DNA from 2 places in the Nocardioides sp. P5_E3 genome. Region 2 is predicted to be linked to the other one. Evidence: riboswitches for the same ligand, from Rfam matches in the RefSeq annotation. Region 2 holds a riboswitch; the other holds the start of a gene.
The links. Region 2 has a riboswitch for cyclic di-AMP ahead of ACXJKB_RS19955 (C40 family peptidase). Riboswitches for the same ligand answer to the same signal wherever they lie in the genome.

Region 1 (6,372 bases), on a different contig from region 2:
GGGATGGCCGGCCTTCTGCAACCCGAAAGGCGAACTCCATGGATACAGGAACCATCACCCGGCCTCGTGACGAGCGGGGCGCAACCGCCACCGAGTACGGCCTTCTCGTCGGTTTCATCGCCATTGTGATCGTTGTCGGCGTCGGCCTCTTCGGCAGCTCCCTCAACACCTACTTCAGCGGCCTGGCCACCTGGCTCGACGCCGTCATCTGACATCAGCTTCAGGGCCCGAGCGGCCTTGTACTCGGGACGAGGTACCGTGCCGATCCAAGCACCCACCACAACCGAAGACACCCCAGTGGGGATCAAGCCAACCTCGGTCATACCGGGTTGGCTTCCTACTGCGTTGATGGGGCTCTTCCTCGTGGCCGTGGCACGTCAAGGTGCCCGGGCCGTCTCCGACCCGGATGCCTTCTGGCACCTACGGCTCGGGCACGACATCGTGCGCGCCCACTCGGTGACGACCGTCACCGCTCAGTGGAGCGACCTCTCCGATCAGCACTGGGTGCCCACCCAGTGGCTTACCGAGGTGGTTCTCGCCGCTGCGGAGTCAGTGGGCGGGCTTCCCGCCGTCGCATGGTTGTTCACCCTCAGCCTCCTTGCTCTGGTCCTGGTCCTCCACCGCATCGCCCGTCACGTGGCCGATCCGATTCCTGCCGCCTTTGCCACAGGACTCGCCGTGGCCGCCATGGGGGCGAGCCTGTCCCCGCGCCCGCACATGGTGACGTACCTGTTCCTGGCCTTGACCGTTCTTGCCTGGCACGACACCGCGGACGACCTCCGCCCTCGCTGGTGGCTCGTCCCCCTGACCTGGGTGTGGGCGATGAGCCACGGGATGTGGTTCATCTCACCCGTTGTGGGTCTGGCGGTCTTGGCGGGCCTCGGACTCGACGGTCGCCTAAATCGCGTCGTCGGGCTGCGACTGGCCGCTGTCCCCGTTGGCAGCCTGCTCGTGGCCGCCCTCACACCCGTAGGACCTGCACTCCTCCAGGCGCCATTCGCAGTCGCGGGCATCGGCGCCTTCATCACTGAGTGGCAGCCACCATCGTTCCGCTCCCCGGCCCCTGCGGCGGCCGCTCTGATGGTGGCCATCGTGGTGGTGACCTGGGCGCGGTCCACGCGCCGGGTGCCGTGGAGTTACATCGCTCTCCTCGTTCTGGCCACGGGCTGGATCCTGCTCGCTACGCGCACGGTGGCGATCGGCGCTGTGATGGTCACCCCGCTGCTCGCTGCCGCTCTGCAAGGCGCACTGCGCCGGGATGCGCAGCCCGAGCTCCGTCGCGAGAGGTGGACCCTCCGGCTCGCTGCCCTCGCTGCCGCCGTGGGAGTGGGTCTCGTTGTGCCGTACACGGCCGCGGAGCCGGCCGAAGTCCCGAGGGGACTGGACGCGTCGCTGGACTCCCTAGGTCCCACCGTGGTCTTCAACTCGTACGAGGTCGGCGGCTGGCTCCGTTGGCAGCACCCTGACCTGGAGCCGGTGGTGGACGGGATGACGGAGGCCTACCCCGTGCAGCACCTGCAGGCGTACGCCGTCGTGCAAGCAGCCGCACCTGGCTGGGACGAGGCGTTCGAGGAGTGGTCGCCCGGAGCGGCGCTCCTTCCCGAGGCATCGCCGCTCGCCCTTGCGCTCCGTGAACAATGGGGGTGGGTGGAGCTCGACAAGGACGCCGGCTACCAGCTGCTCGTCCCGCCTGGCGCCGCGTCGTGACTGTGTAGTGCTAGTCACAACGACCCATGCGTTACGTCCGGATGCCGGATGCGACGGAGACCGAGATGTGGGGAGGATCATCCAGGTCTCGGACGATTCTGATCTAAGGGGATTTCCATGCTCGAGAAGCTCATCACGTTCATGATCACCGGCCGCGAGGACGACAAAGGCGCCACAGCCACGGAGTACGGACTGCTGGTGGGGCTGATCGCCCTTATCATCGTCATTGGCGTCGGACTGTTCGGCAACTCACTCAACACCTTCTTCGCAGGCTTGGCGACGTCGGTCGGCAGCTGGAACTGACGGTTCGGCAGGCGAGGGTGTGTGACCGCGAACCTGTCCAAGCACCATCCGCTCCACTCGGAAGGCAACCGGTTCCCCGGTTGCCTTCCGCTCGTTCCGGGGCCTCACCTGACCAGGTCGCGCAAGCGGTTCCGCCACGCTCGGGTGAGAAGCTCGCGCGACAGCGCCGACCTACTGAGCGCACTGCCGACGGACTCACCTCCGGCGACCGCGTCGTGAACGGACGTCAGCGCCCGCTCCCCCCGTCGCTCGGCTATGACCCGGCACGCCAGCCAGGCGAGCTCGTAGCTCGCCTGGAGGTCGTGGGCCCGGGTGTCGAAGTCCGCAGCGCCCGGCAAGGCCTCCGGTACGCCGTCGCGCCTGGCTGCCGCGATGGCACGTCCCAGGGTGACGCGGTCCGGCAGGCGCGTGCCGCGGAGCGCGACGTAGTCCGCGAAGCCCTCGAGCAGCCACGGCTCGACCGGCTTGCGCACCGCACGGGTCGCGACATGGACCAGCTCGTGGCTCATGACCACCTGCGCTCCTACGTGCCTCATCCCGTCCGTGACGTCAGGATTCACGAACACGTGTACGGGACCGTCGCCGTCCGAGGCTCGTCCGACCGCGGCCGTCACCGCGGCGATCCCGGCGTACGTCCCTGGTCGTGCGCCCAGGGTCTCGTCGAGCGCGGCTGCGGTGGCGGGCACCTCCACCACCACGGGCGAGCTCCATTCCGGCAGGACGCGTCGTACGACGTCGATGCCCCGCGCCGTGCGTGCCGCCGTGGCCTCGGCGACGCTCGAGGAGCCGTCCGCCATCACGAGGACGCCGTCCGACCGGGAGACCGCGAGGCGGCCACGGAGCCACAGCGGCAGGCGAGCCCCCGCTGCTTCGGACGACGCGAACTCCACGATGCCCAGTCCCCCGCCACTCGGCGCGAAGCTCACGACCACGTCGGTGCGCGCCGGCGCCGCGTCGAAGCCGCGCACGCGCCACGTCAGCTCGGCCACGCCGCTCCACGAGCCGTCGGGGGCGACAGCGCCCAGCTGGTCGACGTAGCGCGCGTCCACGGCCGCGAGGTCGAGCGAGCGGACGTTGGCCGCGATGCCCGACAACAGCTCGTCCGCTGCCGGCACCTGGGGGGGCGCCAGCCGCGCCAGGGCCTGCCCGTCACGTTCCTCGACGGCCTCGACGAACGCGGTCAGCGCGGCCGCCGCCTCCGCCGGACTCGCCCGCGGCGCCTCGGTCGGCTGAGGGGGCGCCACCTCCTGCCGGCCGTCCATGGTGAGGACGACGACCAGGACCACCACGAGGAACAGCGAAAGGCCGGCCGCCCACAGGAGTGGACGACCGGCCTTCGATGTCTGCTGGTCAGCCAGGGCGGACCGCGCCGACGAAGGGCATCGAGTAGAGGCCCGAGACGGCGACGCCCGTGCCGGGGTTGGCAGCGTGGACGATCATGCCGTTGCCGATGTACATGCCGACGTGGCTGATCGGGCTGTAATAGAAGACCAGGTCGCCGGGCTGCAGGTCGCTGGCGGCGATGCGCGGGCCGGAGCTGAACTGGGCGCTGGACGAGTGCGGGAGCGACACGCCGGCCTGGGCCCAGGCGCGCATGGTCAGGCCGCTGCAGTCGAAGGCGTTCTCGCCCATGGCGCCGTAGACGTAGGCGTCGCCCACCTGTGCCATCGCGTACTGCACGGCCGCGGCGGCACGGCCGGACGCGGGGACTGAGACCGAGCTGGGCGCGCGGGTCGTGGTGCCGCGCGAGGCGAGCACGCGCTCGCGCTCCTCGGCCTCGAGGTCGGCGAGCAGGTCCTTGGCCTCGGCGAGCTTGTCGTCGACCGTGTCCTTCTCGTCGCTCAGCTGCTCGGTGATCTCAGCGATCTCCTTGGTGCGGGACGCGGTGGCCTCGCGACGGATCTCGAGGGCCTCGAGCTCGGTGTCGTAGTCGGAGAGCAGCGACGCCTGGAGGTCGTTGAACGACGACATCGTCGAGAGCGAGTCGAGGAACGCCCCCGGGTCGTCGGAGACGACGATCTGACCGACGGTCGAAATGCCCTCTCCCTCGAGCTGGCGCACGACGGCGTCGGAGACCTGGTCGCGCACGGCGCCGAGGCGCTCGTCCTGGCGATCCTGGTCGGCCTTCAGACCGTCGAGGTCGCTTCGCAGGTCGGCGAGGTCGAGCTTGGCGTCGTGGAGGCGCTCCTGCGCCGCCTCGGCCTCGTGGTAGAGGCGGTCGACGCGAACCTTGACGTCCTTGATGTCGGGGTCGGCCTGCGCGGGGGTTGCAGGCACGAAAGCGATGGCAGCGATCGCGGTGAGACCAAGAACGGTCGCGCCAACTCGCTTGCGGGTGTGAGCCACGAGCGGGGGAACTCCTCGGGGTGTCGTACGCCTACCAGGTGAGCTGACGGGTTCGGCACGACTGGCCTACTCCTGCTCCTCGTGCCGCTCGCGCAGCACGCCTCACAGGCGATTCACCCCAGGGGGAAGTGTGGTTCCCCGGCTCGTCGACCACGGATGATGCGGGGGTGTGGTCCACGACTCGGCGCGACGTCCGCGCGGGCCTGGTGACCCACTGCCACGGACGTCAGCCCACACCCTAAACCGCTCGAGGAGCCGTCGCCAATCTTCGGCACAAGATCTCGCGATTTGCCCCAGCCGTGTCGCACCGACCGCCGGGCGCTAGTCGCCGAATCGCCTGCACAGCTCTCCAGCGCGGCGATACGGTGCCCGCACGTCCGACAGGTCTGGAGCTATGACACAACCCCTGCTAACCGCCGAGGGCACCGACCGGATGGTCGCTCCCATGCGGTGGTTCGCGCGCACGTACGCGCTGGCCGTCATCGCTCACCTCATCGGAAACCCGGTGGGCTGGCGCGGCGACCTGTACGGCGGGACGCCGTCGCTGACGATCGTCTCGGCACTGCTCGGGGCATCCGCGCTCGTGCTGCTCGTCCGTCCCGCCGCGAGGCTGCTCGGGGCAACCGCCGCACTGACAGTCGTGTCGTTGTGGCTGGAGCTGCCGATGACGGGCAACCACTGGCTACTCATGGGATTCGTAGCGTTGGCGGTGCTCGTGGCCCTCACCCGGCCCGATCCCTGGGCTTGGCTCGCCGTCACCGGCCGGTGGATCCTGCTCGGCTTCTACGGCTTCGCCGCGTTCGCCAAGCTCAACAGCGGCTTCCTCGATCCCGCGGTGTCGTGCGGAGTCTTCTACGCCAACCAGTCCCTCAGCTCGTTCGGGCTACCGACCTTCGTGAGCGACGGACCCCTCGCTCCATTCACCATCGCCGGTCCCGTGCTGGCCGAGCTGTCAGTGCCCGTGCTGCTGGCCTTCACCAAGACCCGGCGCGTCGGCGTTCTGCTCGCGATGGTCTTCCACACGCTCATCTCGATCGACCTCGACCAACACTTCTACGACTTCACCTCCGTCCTGATCGTGCTGCTCTGCCTGTTCCTGCCGGACGCGACCACGTCGGACCTGGAGGCTCGCGCCACCCGACCGTCGCGAGCCCGGACGGCGGCCCTCGGCCTCGCTCCCGTCCTCGTGGTGTCGTCTTTGCTGCCCCCGACGCTGGTGACTGCGGTGGTGCTCAAGCTGATCCCATTCTTGGTGTGGGTGCCGCTCGCCACGTGGCTGATCGTGCGCACAACTGGGCATGGGCTGGGCCCAGCTCCTCGTCCGATGCGGTTGCCCGGCGTCGCCGCCGTCTTGCTTGTGGCCCTCGTCGTCGGCAACGCGCTCACGCCGTACCTGGAGGTGAAGACGAGCACGAGCTTCAACATGTACGCCAACCTCGTCACGGTCGCCGGGCAGAGCAACCATCTGATCGTCCCGAGGACGCTGCACCTGAGCCACGTCCAGGACGACCTCGTCGAGGTCGTCGGCTCGGAGGACGAGGGGCTCGCGCTGTACGCGACCGAGGGCTACCTCGTCCCGGAGCTCAACCTCCTCGACTACCTCGAACGGCACCCGGACGCCACAGTCGTGGTGCGGGACGGTGACGGCGAGCGCACGCTGGACGGCAGCGACGGCATCCGCATGCCGCTCGTGGTCAGGAAGCTGCTCGCCTTCCGCGCCGTCGACACACAACGCCCGTCGCGGTGCCAGTCGCGGTGGTTCCCCGCGCTCTGAGCGATACCGTCAGGCCGACTCGATGACCGGACCGTTCACCGGCTCCACGAGCCGTAGAGGCGGCACCAGGCCACCTGAGGCCAGCACGTCGAGCGCGGCCATCTCGTCGTCGTCGATGGTCAGCTCGGGTGGTGGGCCGAGGAGCACCGTCACCACGCAGTCGTGGCAGTGCAGCCCACGCACCACGCAGGTGTCGCAATCGATCCGTGTCGTCATGTCCCGAACGGTGACAGGGGCCACCG
Region 2 (9,433 bases):
GCGGCGTCCTCGGCGTTGGCCGCGGCGAGCAGGCCCTCCTCGGCGGCGAAGATGTCGTCCTCGTCGTTGACCCGGCGGCCCAGCACGTGGTCGCGCTGCGCCTCCATGTCGGAGGCGAACTCGAGCAGGTGCGGCACCGACGGCAGGAACACCGACGCGGTCTCGCCGCGCGAGCGGGCGCGCACGAAGCGGCCGACGGCCTGCGCGAAGAACAGCGGCGTCGACACCGTCGTCGCCCAGACCCCGACGGCCAGGCGCGGAACGTCGACGCCCTCGGACACCATCCTGACCGCGACCATCCAGCGCTGCTCGGAGTGGGTGAACTTCTCGATCTTCTTCGAGGAGCCCTTCTCGTCCGACAGCACCACGGTCGGGGTCTCGCCGCTGATCTTCTTCAGCAGCGCCGCGTAGGCGCGGGCGGTCTCCTGGTCGCCGGCGATGACCAGGCCGGCGGCGTCGGGCACGTGGCGGCGTACCTCCGAGAGGCGCCGGTCGGCCGCCTCCAGCACCGCGGGGATCCACGACCCGCGCGGGTCGAGGGCCGTACGCAGCGCCTGGGCGTGCATGTCCTTGGTCAGCGGCTCGCCGAGCCGGGCGACGATCTCGTCGCCGGCGCGGGTGCGCCACTGCATCTCGCCGGAGTAGGCCATGAAGAGCACCGGGCGGACGACGTGGTCGGCGAGCGCGTGGGCGTAGCCGTAGGTGAAGTCGGCCGACGAGGTGGGGATGCCGTCGTCGCCGGGGGCGTAGGTGACGAACGGGATCGGGTTGATGTCGGAGCGGAAGGGCGTTCCCGTCAGTGCGAGCCGACGGGTGGCCGGGTCGAAGGACTCGCGGACGCCCTCGCCCCACGACAGCGCGTCGCCGGCGTGGTGGATCTCGTCGAGGATCACCAGCGTCTTGAACCGCTCGGTGCGGATCCGCATCGCGAGCGGGTTGACCGCGACACCCGCGTAGGTCACCGCGATCCCGACGTAGTCGTCGGACGTCCGGCCCTTGCCCGCGGAGTAGGTCGGGTCGATCGGGATGCCGGCCCGGGCCGCGGCCTCGGCCCACTGGGTCTTGAGGTGCTCGGTGGGCGCCACGACCGTGATCCGGTCGACGATGCGACGGCTGAGCAGGTCGGCCGCCACCGTCAGCGCGAAGGTGGTCTTGCCGGCGCCGGGGGTCGCGACCGCGAGGAAGTCGCGCGGCTGGCGGGACTGGTAGTGGTCCATCGCCGCCTGCTGCCAGGCGCGGAGGGAGGGCGCGGTGCCCCAGGCGGCCCGGTCGGGCCACGCGGGAGGCAGCGGCGCGTCAGGCCGCCCCGTCACGCCTCGGGACCCGAGCCGTCAGAGCCGTTGCCGCCGGACTTGCCCGGGTTCATCGAGTCCCAGATCTCCTTGCACTCCGGGCAGACCGGGTACTTCTCAGGGGACCGCGAAGGCACCCACACCTTGCCGCAGAGCGCGATCACGGGCGTGCCCATCACCATCGCCTCGGTGAGCTTGTCCTTCGGCACGTAGTGCGAGAACCGCTCGTGGTCACCCTCGTCCGTCGGGACGGTCTGACGCTCTTCGATCGTCTGGGTGCCCGGGGAGAATCCGATGGTGCTCATGATGGGCAAGCCTAACGCGAGGACTAGTTCATGTCGGGATCGACGGGGCGGTTCACGTGCCAGGCGAGCATGCCGGGCTGCCGGCGCATCACGTCGCGCCACAGGCCGCCCGGGTCGTCGCGGAACGCGTCGGCGGCCTCGCTGGTGACGACGTACCAGCTGCCCTCCTCGACCTCGCCGTCGAGCTGGCCTTCGCCCCAGCCGGCATAGCCGGCGAAGACGCGCATCGCGCGGAGGGTGCCGTCGACGAGCTCGGTCGGGGTGTCGAGGTCGACCATCCCCAGCAGCCCGGCGACCGGTCGCCACCCGACGGGCGGGTCGCCGGGGTCGCGCAGCGCGCCGACCGCGAGGGCGCCGTCCGTCCCGACCGGTCCCCCGCGGAACAGCACCTCCGGCTCCGCGACCACGTCGCGCCACGGCTCGAGGACGTCGGCGACCAGGATCTGGGAGGGGCGGTTGAGGACGACGCCGAGGGCGCCCTCCTCCGTGACGTCGAGCAGCAGCACGACCGTGTCGGCGAAGTTGGGGTCCTGCAGCGCCGGCGTCGCCACCAGCAACATCCCCGAAGCGAGCTGCATGGATCCACTATGGCCGACCCCTCGGTGCGACACACCACCCGCGCGAGCCGGGGTCACCTAGGCTGCGATCCATGGAGACCCGGCGGAAGCGCTACTCCGAGGCGACCAAGCAGGCGCTCGTCGAGGTCGCCGAGCGTCTCTTCACCGCGCACGGCTACTCCGCCACGTCGCTGGACGCCATCGCCGCGGGCGCCGACGTCACCAAGGGCGCGCTCTACCACCACTTCAGCGGCAAGCAGGCGATCTTCGAGGCGGCCTTCGAGCGGGTGCAGTCCCGGGCGACGACGGGGATCGCCGACGCGGCAGCGGGGCACCCGGACCCGTGGGACAAGGCGCAGGCCGGGATGCGGGCCTTCCTCGAGGCGGTCCAGGAGCCGGCCTACCGCCAGGTCGTCGTCTCCGACGGCCCCTCGGTGCTCGGCCACGAGCGCTACCGCGAGCAGGAGGAGCGCTCGACGTACGCCCTCGTCGACGAGATCGTGCGTTCGGTGCTGACCGCCGAGGGACGCGACCTCGACGACGCGATGCTCGACACGTTCACGCGTATCTTCTTCGGCGCCATGTCGGCCGCGGGAGGCTCGGTCGCCGTCAGCGACGACCCCGCCGCCGCGGCCCTGCGGGTCGAGACGGCGATCGGCGTCATCCTGGCCGGGCTCCAGCGCCTCCTCGACGAAGGCGCCGGAGCGCTGGCGCCGGGGACTACTTCGCGAACGTGACGTTGCCGTTGACGGCCGGCACGAGCTCCACCCACACGTGGCCGGCGGGCACGGTGAGGTCGCCGCCCTTGGTGGAGAGCTCGATCGCGCCGGTCAGACCGTCCTTGGTCCACGTGCCCTTCACGACACGGCCGCCGTGGAAGAGCAGCGCAGCGCCCTTGCCCTCGAACTGTGTCTCCGGGACCGGGTAGCCGGCCGGGTCGCGGTAGCCCGCGTCGCCGACGCGGACCCGCAGCACGAGCACGGAGTCGGCCGGGAACTGGTCGCCCTCAGCGGCGTAGGAGTCGGTGTTGACGTAGCCGCCCTGCTGGAACTGCCAGCTGGTGGAGTGGGCCCCGAAGTCGGCGGTGAGCGTGCTGGCCTTCGCGCCCTTCGGCAGGTCGGCCTCGTCGCCCCACGGGAGGTAGGGGGGCGGCTCCTTCTCGGCCTTCAGGCGCTTGGAGATGTCGCCGAGCTTGGCGAAGAGGTTGTAGGGCGCCGAGCGCGACGTCTCGCGGTAGACGCCGGCCGCACCCTCGGTGATCCACGGGATGCCGGCGCCGTTGATCCGGTTGATCGTGACCGGGGCCGCGCCGCTGGTCACGACGGTCGCGCCCGGCGGGACGATCCCGATGTCGCTGGCGCGCATCGAGCGCACCGGGCCGATGGCGGCGGGCACCTTGGAGTAGTAGAACGCCGCGAGGCGCGTGTAGCCGCCCTCGACGAGCTCCTCGACGACGAGGTCGGCCGAGCCGAGACCCACCTGAGGGGCGCTGGAGGACGTGTTGTCGACCTTGGTGACGACGACGGGGTGCCGGGGTGCGTCGCCCTTGCGCTCGAGACCGGTCAGGGGCCAGTACGTCGGCTCCGGCGGGGCCTCGGACGTCTCCGAGCTGGTCGGCTCGGACGACGCGGAGGCGCTCGGGGCGGGGTCGTCGTCCCCGCCGCTGCAGCCGGCGAGGAGGAGCGTGGCCGCCGCGAGGGTGGCGACGATCGCACGGGGCGACGAGAGGTGGCGACGGTGACGCACGGGGAGCTCCGATCGAGCGGGGGTGTCGAGCCGGGGGGCTCGGGTCTGGCGGTTCTCTGGAAAGTCTGGAGGCGCGCCCTCCCCGATCGGGGAAGGCGCGCCACAGGGTAGATCAGCAGGAAGTACCTACCAATCCGGGCCTGTCACCCGGAGGCAGGCGCCGATCAGGCGCGGCGGACGGTCCCGGCGAACCAGGCGGACGTCCACGGGACGGCGACGCGTACGCGCTGTCCCGAGCCCGGGGAGTGCACCATCACGGCGTGCCCGTGCGACCAGCGCAGGAAGATCGCGGCGTGGTAGACCCCGCCGCTGCCGTAGAAGAACATCAGGTCGCCGGAGCGCATGTCCTTCTTGGCGATGCGGCGAGCCTGTCCCGCCTGGGCGCTCGACGTGCGCGGCAGCGCGAGGCCGGCGCGGCTGTAGCTGTACTTCACCAGGCCGGAGCAGTCGAAGCGGTCCGGGCCGGCGGCGCCGTACGCGTAGGCGTCGCCGCGCTGGCGCATGGCGATGTCGCGTGCGGTGAGCACGCGGTTGGCCACCCGACGCTTGGCGCTGACGGGCGCCGTCCTCTGCGTCTTCTTCGCGGTGGTCGTGGTGGAGGCGTTGTCGGACGTGCTGCCGCCGGTGGCGGCGGTTGCGGGCATGGCACTCATCGTCGATGCGGTGATGCCGAGCCCGGCGAGGGCGAGCGCGAGGGCTCGCGCCTTACGAGGGGTCGCAGGCATGGATGTTCCTTTCCCACGCCTGTGAGGTGAGCTGTCGGGCTAGGGCTGGAAAGTGCCCTGCCACCGTGCTCCCGTGGTGCTGCTGGGAGGCTGGCGGCTTCGCCCCGAGCCGGTCGATGACCGGCGGTGGAACCTGTGGGTCCCCCACTCCTGCCCCGGTGTGTCTCGGGGGTCGTCCCGGCCGGGCAGGACTCGGCGTAGTCCGGGACGGTTGGGTCTCTCGACCGCCATCCAAGGTGACAGACGACCCCAAGGGACGCAAAACCGGCCACGTCCCCGAGCGTGGGGCGTGGCCGGGATCACGCCCGGAGCGCGCTCAGCCGAGCTTGCGGCCCCCGTCGACGTACAGCGTCTGACCGGTGATGAACGACGCCTCGTCGCTGCACAGGAACGCGGCCGCGGCCGCGATGTCATCGGGCTGCCCGACGCGCCGCACGGGCGTCGCCTCGGCGTTGAGCCGCTGCAGCTCCTCGGGCTCCATCTTGAGGCGGCGCGCGGTGGCATCGGTCATCTCGGTGGCGATGAACCCAGGCGCGATGGCGTTGGCGGTGACGCCGAAGGGGCCGAGCTCGATGCCGAGCGTGCGGGTGAGGCCCTGGATGCCCATCTTGGCCGCCGAGTAGTTGGCCTGGCCGCGGTTGCCGAGCGCGGAGACGCTCGAAAGGTTGAGGATCTTGCCGTACTTCTGCTCCACGAACCGGGACTGAGCGGCCTTGGTCATGTTGAAGACGCCCTTGAGGTGGACGTTCATCACGAGGTCCCAGTCCTCCTCGGTCATCTTGAACAGCAGGTTGTCGCGCGTGATGCCGGCGTTGTTGACCAGCACGTGGATCCCGCCGAGCTCGTCGACCACCCGCTGCACGGAGGCCTCGGCGGCGGCCGCGTCGACGACGTCGCAGCCGATGCCCACAGCGCGGGCGCCGTCGGCGAGCTCGAGCCGGCCGGCAGCCTCCTGGGCGGCGGCCTCGTCGAGGTCGAGGACCGCGATCGAGGCGCCCTCGCTCGCGAGGCGCTGCGCGATGCCGAAGCCGATGCCTCGGGCTGCTCCGGTGATGACGGCGACACGGCGGTCGTAGCGACCCATGAGGACTCCTGGAGGTCGAGGTGAGATGTCCGGCCGAGGTTACCGCTCGCTCTGGTCCGGTCCACCGCGGCCGGGGGTCGCTACGGTGGACCCATGGGTCGGGGGGAGTTCCGAGCGGCGGCCGTGGTCGCGGCCGTGATGGCCGCGCTGGCAGCGCTGGTCGCGTGGACCCATCATCTCCCGCTGCGCGATCCCGACGGGGCGTCCCTGCCGACCTGGTTCCGGCTGCCGGTGATCGTCGCCTCGGCGGTCGCGCTCGACGTCGCCGCGCGGTGGGTGCTGCTCGTCCGGCGCGGCGGCACGGCCGCGCGCGTCGCCCTCCGGACGGTGCTCGTCGAGCGGTGGAACCGCGACCAGATCCTCTTCACGGTGAGCGGGCTCGTCACGTGGTACGTCGCCTACGTCGCGTTCCGCAACCTCAAGAGCTACGTCCCGTTCGTCACCGACCGGCTGGCCGACTCCCAGCTCGCCCGGATCGACCGCGTGCTGTGGCTCGGCCACGACCCGGCGGTCGTCCTCCACCACATCCTGGGGACGTCGTGGGCCAACTGGGTGATGGCGGGGGTCTACCTCGTCTGGATCGGACTGGTGCCGGCCAGCCTGGCGATCGCGCTGGTGTGGACGCGCCGGTCGCCCGCCGGCGCGTGGTACGTCACGGCGATCTCACTGGACTGGTGCCTGGGCGCGGCCCTCTACTTCACCGTGCCGTCCCTCGGACCCGTCTACTCCTCGCCCGAGTGGTTCGCCTCGTTGCCGCACACCCCCAACACCTCGGTCAGCGAGATGCTGCTCGCCGACCGCATCGAGGTGTTGGCGGGGCCTTGGGACACCGGCACGGTGCAGACGATCGCGGCCTTCGCGTCCCTGCACGTCGCCGTGATGTTCACCATCTGCCTCATGGCGGAACAGATGAGGCTGCCCGTCGCGATCCGGGTCCCAGCGTGGGTGTTCCTCGCGCTCACCTGCGTGGCGACGGTCTACCTGGGGTGGCACTTCTTCGTGGACGTGCTCGCCGGCTTCCTCGTCGGCGCCGCTGCCTTCGTGCTGGCGGCCAAGGTCACCGGCAACCCGCTGCGCCGTCGCGACGAACCGTGGGCGTTCCGCACCGCGACCGACGTGTCGCACGAGGTCGAGGCCCTCCCCGGCCGACGCGGCTGAGCCACCGCCCTCACCCGTCGATGAGCGCCACCCTCAGGCGATCGGCGTACGCCGCTGCCTCGCCGTCGGCGTACTTGGTGCGGGGCCAGAAGAAGCCGCGCAGCCCGTCGCCCTTGGTGCGCGGGACCACGTGGAGGTGGAGGTGCGGGACGGACTGGCTGACCGTGTTGTTGATCGCCACGAACGACCCCTGCGCGCCGAGGGCGTCCTTGACCGCCGTCGCGAGCCGCTGGGCCGCCGCGAGGAACCCGTCGCGCTGTCCCGCGGGGAGGTCCGGGAGCGTCTCGAGGTGGGTGCGCGGCACGAGCAGGACGTGCCCCTTGAAGACCGGCCGGGTGTCGAGGAACGCCACCAGGTCGTCGGTCTCCAGCACGAGGTGACCGGGCACCTCGCCCGAGATGATCTGGCAGAACACGCATCCGTCCACGTCACGGATGGTGCCACGGGCTCCCCCCACACGTGCGCCGCCACGATCGCGGCGCGGGTCGTAGCCTGCGCGTGGGGAACCAGATGCAGCCGCGAGCCCCCCACCGGCCTGCGCCTCGTTCCCCAGAGGCGGTTCTCGGGGCGGCGATCTGTACTTCACCTGACGGGAGGAGACTTCGCCCGATCCACCGACGCGCCGGCCCCTTCGGTGTGAACCTTCAGTGTCAGCACCACCGATATCCCGTGGGGGAACACATGCACCACCAGCTCGTCCGCGCGCTCGCTCTCGCCATCGTCGCCCTGGGCCTCGGCTTCTCGGCTCCGGCGCCCGCCTCTGCCGTCATCGACCGCGACTGCGGCGACTTCGCGAGCCAGGCCGCCGCCCAGAACTTCTTCCTGAACGCCGGCGGCGGCGACCCGCACCGCCTCGACGACGACGGCGACGGTGTCGCGTGCGAGTCCAATCCCTGTCCGTGCATCGGTCGCGGCAACACCTCGCCGCAGCAGCTCGCCGACACCGGCAGCAACCAGACCCAGGCCCAGCAGGGACCCCGGACCTACCGCGAGACCGGCAACGTCGTCCGTGTCGTCGACGGCGACACCCTGCACGTCCGGCTGCGCGGCGGGTCGCAGGTCTCCGTGCGCATGCTCGGCATCGACACCCCCGAGCGGGGCCGCTGCGGCGCGAACGACGCGACCGCCAACCTCCGCAGGCTCGCCCCGGTCGGCTCGACCGTCCACCTCGTGTCCGACCGCACCCAGGCCGCGAAGGACCGCTACGGCCGGCTGCTGCGCTACGTGCAGCGCCAGGGCGGCTACGGCGACCTCTCGTTCCGTCAGGCCTGGGACGGCTTCACCCGGCCGTACGTCTTCGGCGGCACGCCCGTCGCCCGGCACCGCGAGTACGTGCGCGCCATCGACAACGCCCGCGACCACGCGCGGGGTGCGTGGCGCGGCTGCTGGTGACGGCGCCCTGATCCGGCTCGGCGATAGCGTCGGGCCATGATCCTGCCGGCCGTGCGCGACCCGCGCCTGGTCACCGTCAGGCGCGGCGGCACGCTGACCGACGAGGACCACCACCGGCTCGCCCTGTGGGCCGCGGAGTGCGCCGAGCACGTGCTCCCGCTCTTCGAGGCCGCCCGGCCCGACGACCTCCGGCCCGGCGAGGCGATCGCCGCCGCCCGCGCCTGGACGCGCGGCGAGCTGTCGATGATGCAGACCCGCGTGCTCGGCGGGCACGCCATGGGTGCGGCTCGCGACCTGAGGGGTGCACCGCGTTTCGCGGCGTACGCCGCCGGGCAGGCTGCGGTGGTCGCCCACGTCGCGGAGCACGACCTGGGGGCAGCGGCGTACGCCATCAAGGCCGCCGGGGCGGCCGCCCCGGCGGGTCACGAGGAGGTGGCACGTCGCGACGAGTGCCGGTGGCAGCGCGACCGGCTGCCCGTCGAGGTGCGCGACCTGGTGGTCGAGGACCAGCGCCGCCGCAACGCGATCTGCTGGGACGTCTTCGACGACTAGGGTCGCCCGATGCGCATCGTCTCGCTCATCCCCTCCGCCACCGAGATCCTGTTCGCGGTCGGGGCGGGTGACGACGTCGTGGGCGTCACCTTCGAGTGCGACCACCCACCGGCCGCCCGCGAGCGGCGCGTGGTCTCGACCTCGGCGATGCCGGAGGGGCTCGGGCCGAAGGAGATCGACGACTTCGTCGGTGCGGCCCTTGCTGCGGGCGAGGACCTCTACCGCCTCGACGCCGACGCCCTCGCGGAGCTCGACGCCGACCTCGTCGTCACCCAGGATCTCTGCGCCGTCTGCGCGGTGGACGTCGGCACCGTCGACGAGGCGCTCGGCTTCCTCGGCTGCCGCGCCGAGGTGGCGACGATCGACCCGCACACCCTCGACGACGTGCTGGCGTCGATCACCGAGCTCGGGCGCATCACCGGCCGCGACGGGCAGGCGACCCAGCTGGTCACCGAGCTCAACGCACGCCTCGCCACCGTCGCCGAGGCCGTCGCCGGCCTCGACCGGCCGCGCGTGCTGGTGCTCGAGTGGACCGACCCGCCCTTCGCGCCCGGGCACTGGATCCCGGAGATGGTCGCCCGAGCCGGCGGCGAGCCCACCCTCGGCGTCGCCGGCACGAGGT

Region 1: another riboswitch for cyclic di-AMP. It lies ahead of ACXJKB_RS03215 (NlpC/P60 family protein); the one in region 2 lies ahead of ACXJKB_RS19955 (C40 family peptidase).

What each region holds. Positions count from the first base shown of each region.
Region 1 covers NZ_JBFUMR010000004.1:42,126-48,497, reverse strand. Annotated here, with positions in the region: gene ACXJKB_RS03235 (Flp family type IVb pilin) at 39-212, shown strand; gene ACXJKB_RS03230 (hypothetical protein) at 349-1,707, shown strand; gene ACXJKB_RS03225 (Flp family type IVb pilin) at 1,825-2,010, shown strand; gene ACXJKB_RS03220 (hypothetical protein) at 2,115-3,299, opposite strand; gene ACXJKB_RS03215 (NlpC/P60 family protein) at 3,361-4,287, opposite strand; cyclic di-AMP (ydaO/yuaA leader) riboswitch at 4,370-4,533, opposite strand; gene ACXJKB_RS03210 (hypothetical protein) at 4,802-6,130, shown strand; gene ACXJKB_RS03205 (hypothetical protein) at 6,140-6,346, opposite strand.
Region 2 covers NZ_JBFUMR010000038.1:14,798-24,230, forward strand. Annotated here, with positions in the region: gene ACXJKB_RS19930 (DEAD/DEAH box helicase) at 1-1,313, opposite strand, end outside; gene ACXJKB_RS19935 (DUF3039 domain-containing protein) at 1,310-1,597, opposite strand; gene ACXJKB_RS19940 (YqgE/AlgH family protein) at 1,621-2,175, opposite strand; gene ACXJKB_RS19945 (TetR/AcrR family transcriptional regulator) at 2,247-2,891, shown strand; gene ACXJKB_RS19950 (DUF3048 domain-containing protein) at 2,875-3,900, opposite strand; gene ACXJKB_RS19955 (C40 family peptidase) at 4,065-4,625, opposite strand; cyclic di-AMP (ydaO/yuaA leader) riboswitch at 4,627-4,833, opposite strand; gene ACXJKB_RS19960 (SDR family NAD(P)-dependent oxidoreductase) at 4,942-5,709, opposite strand; gene ACXJKB_RS19965 (phosphatase PAP2 family protein) at 5,803-6,867, shown strand; gene ACXJKB_RS19970 (HIT family protein) at 6,878-7,294, opposite strand; gene ACXJKB_RS19975 (excalibur calcium-binding domain-containing protein) at 7,549-8,259, shown strand; gene ACXJKB_RS19980 (putative immunity protein) at 8,296-8,811, shown strand; gene ACXJKB_RS19985 (cobalamin-binding protein) at 8,821-9,433, shown strand, end outside.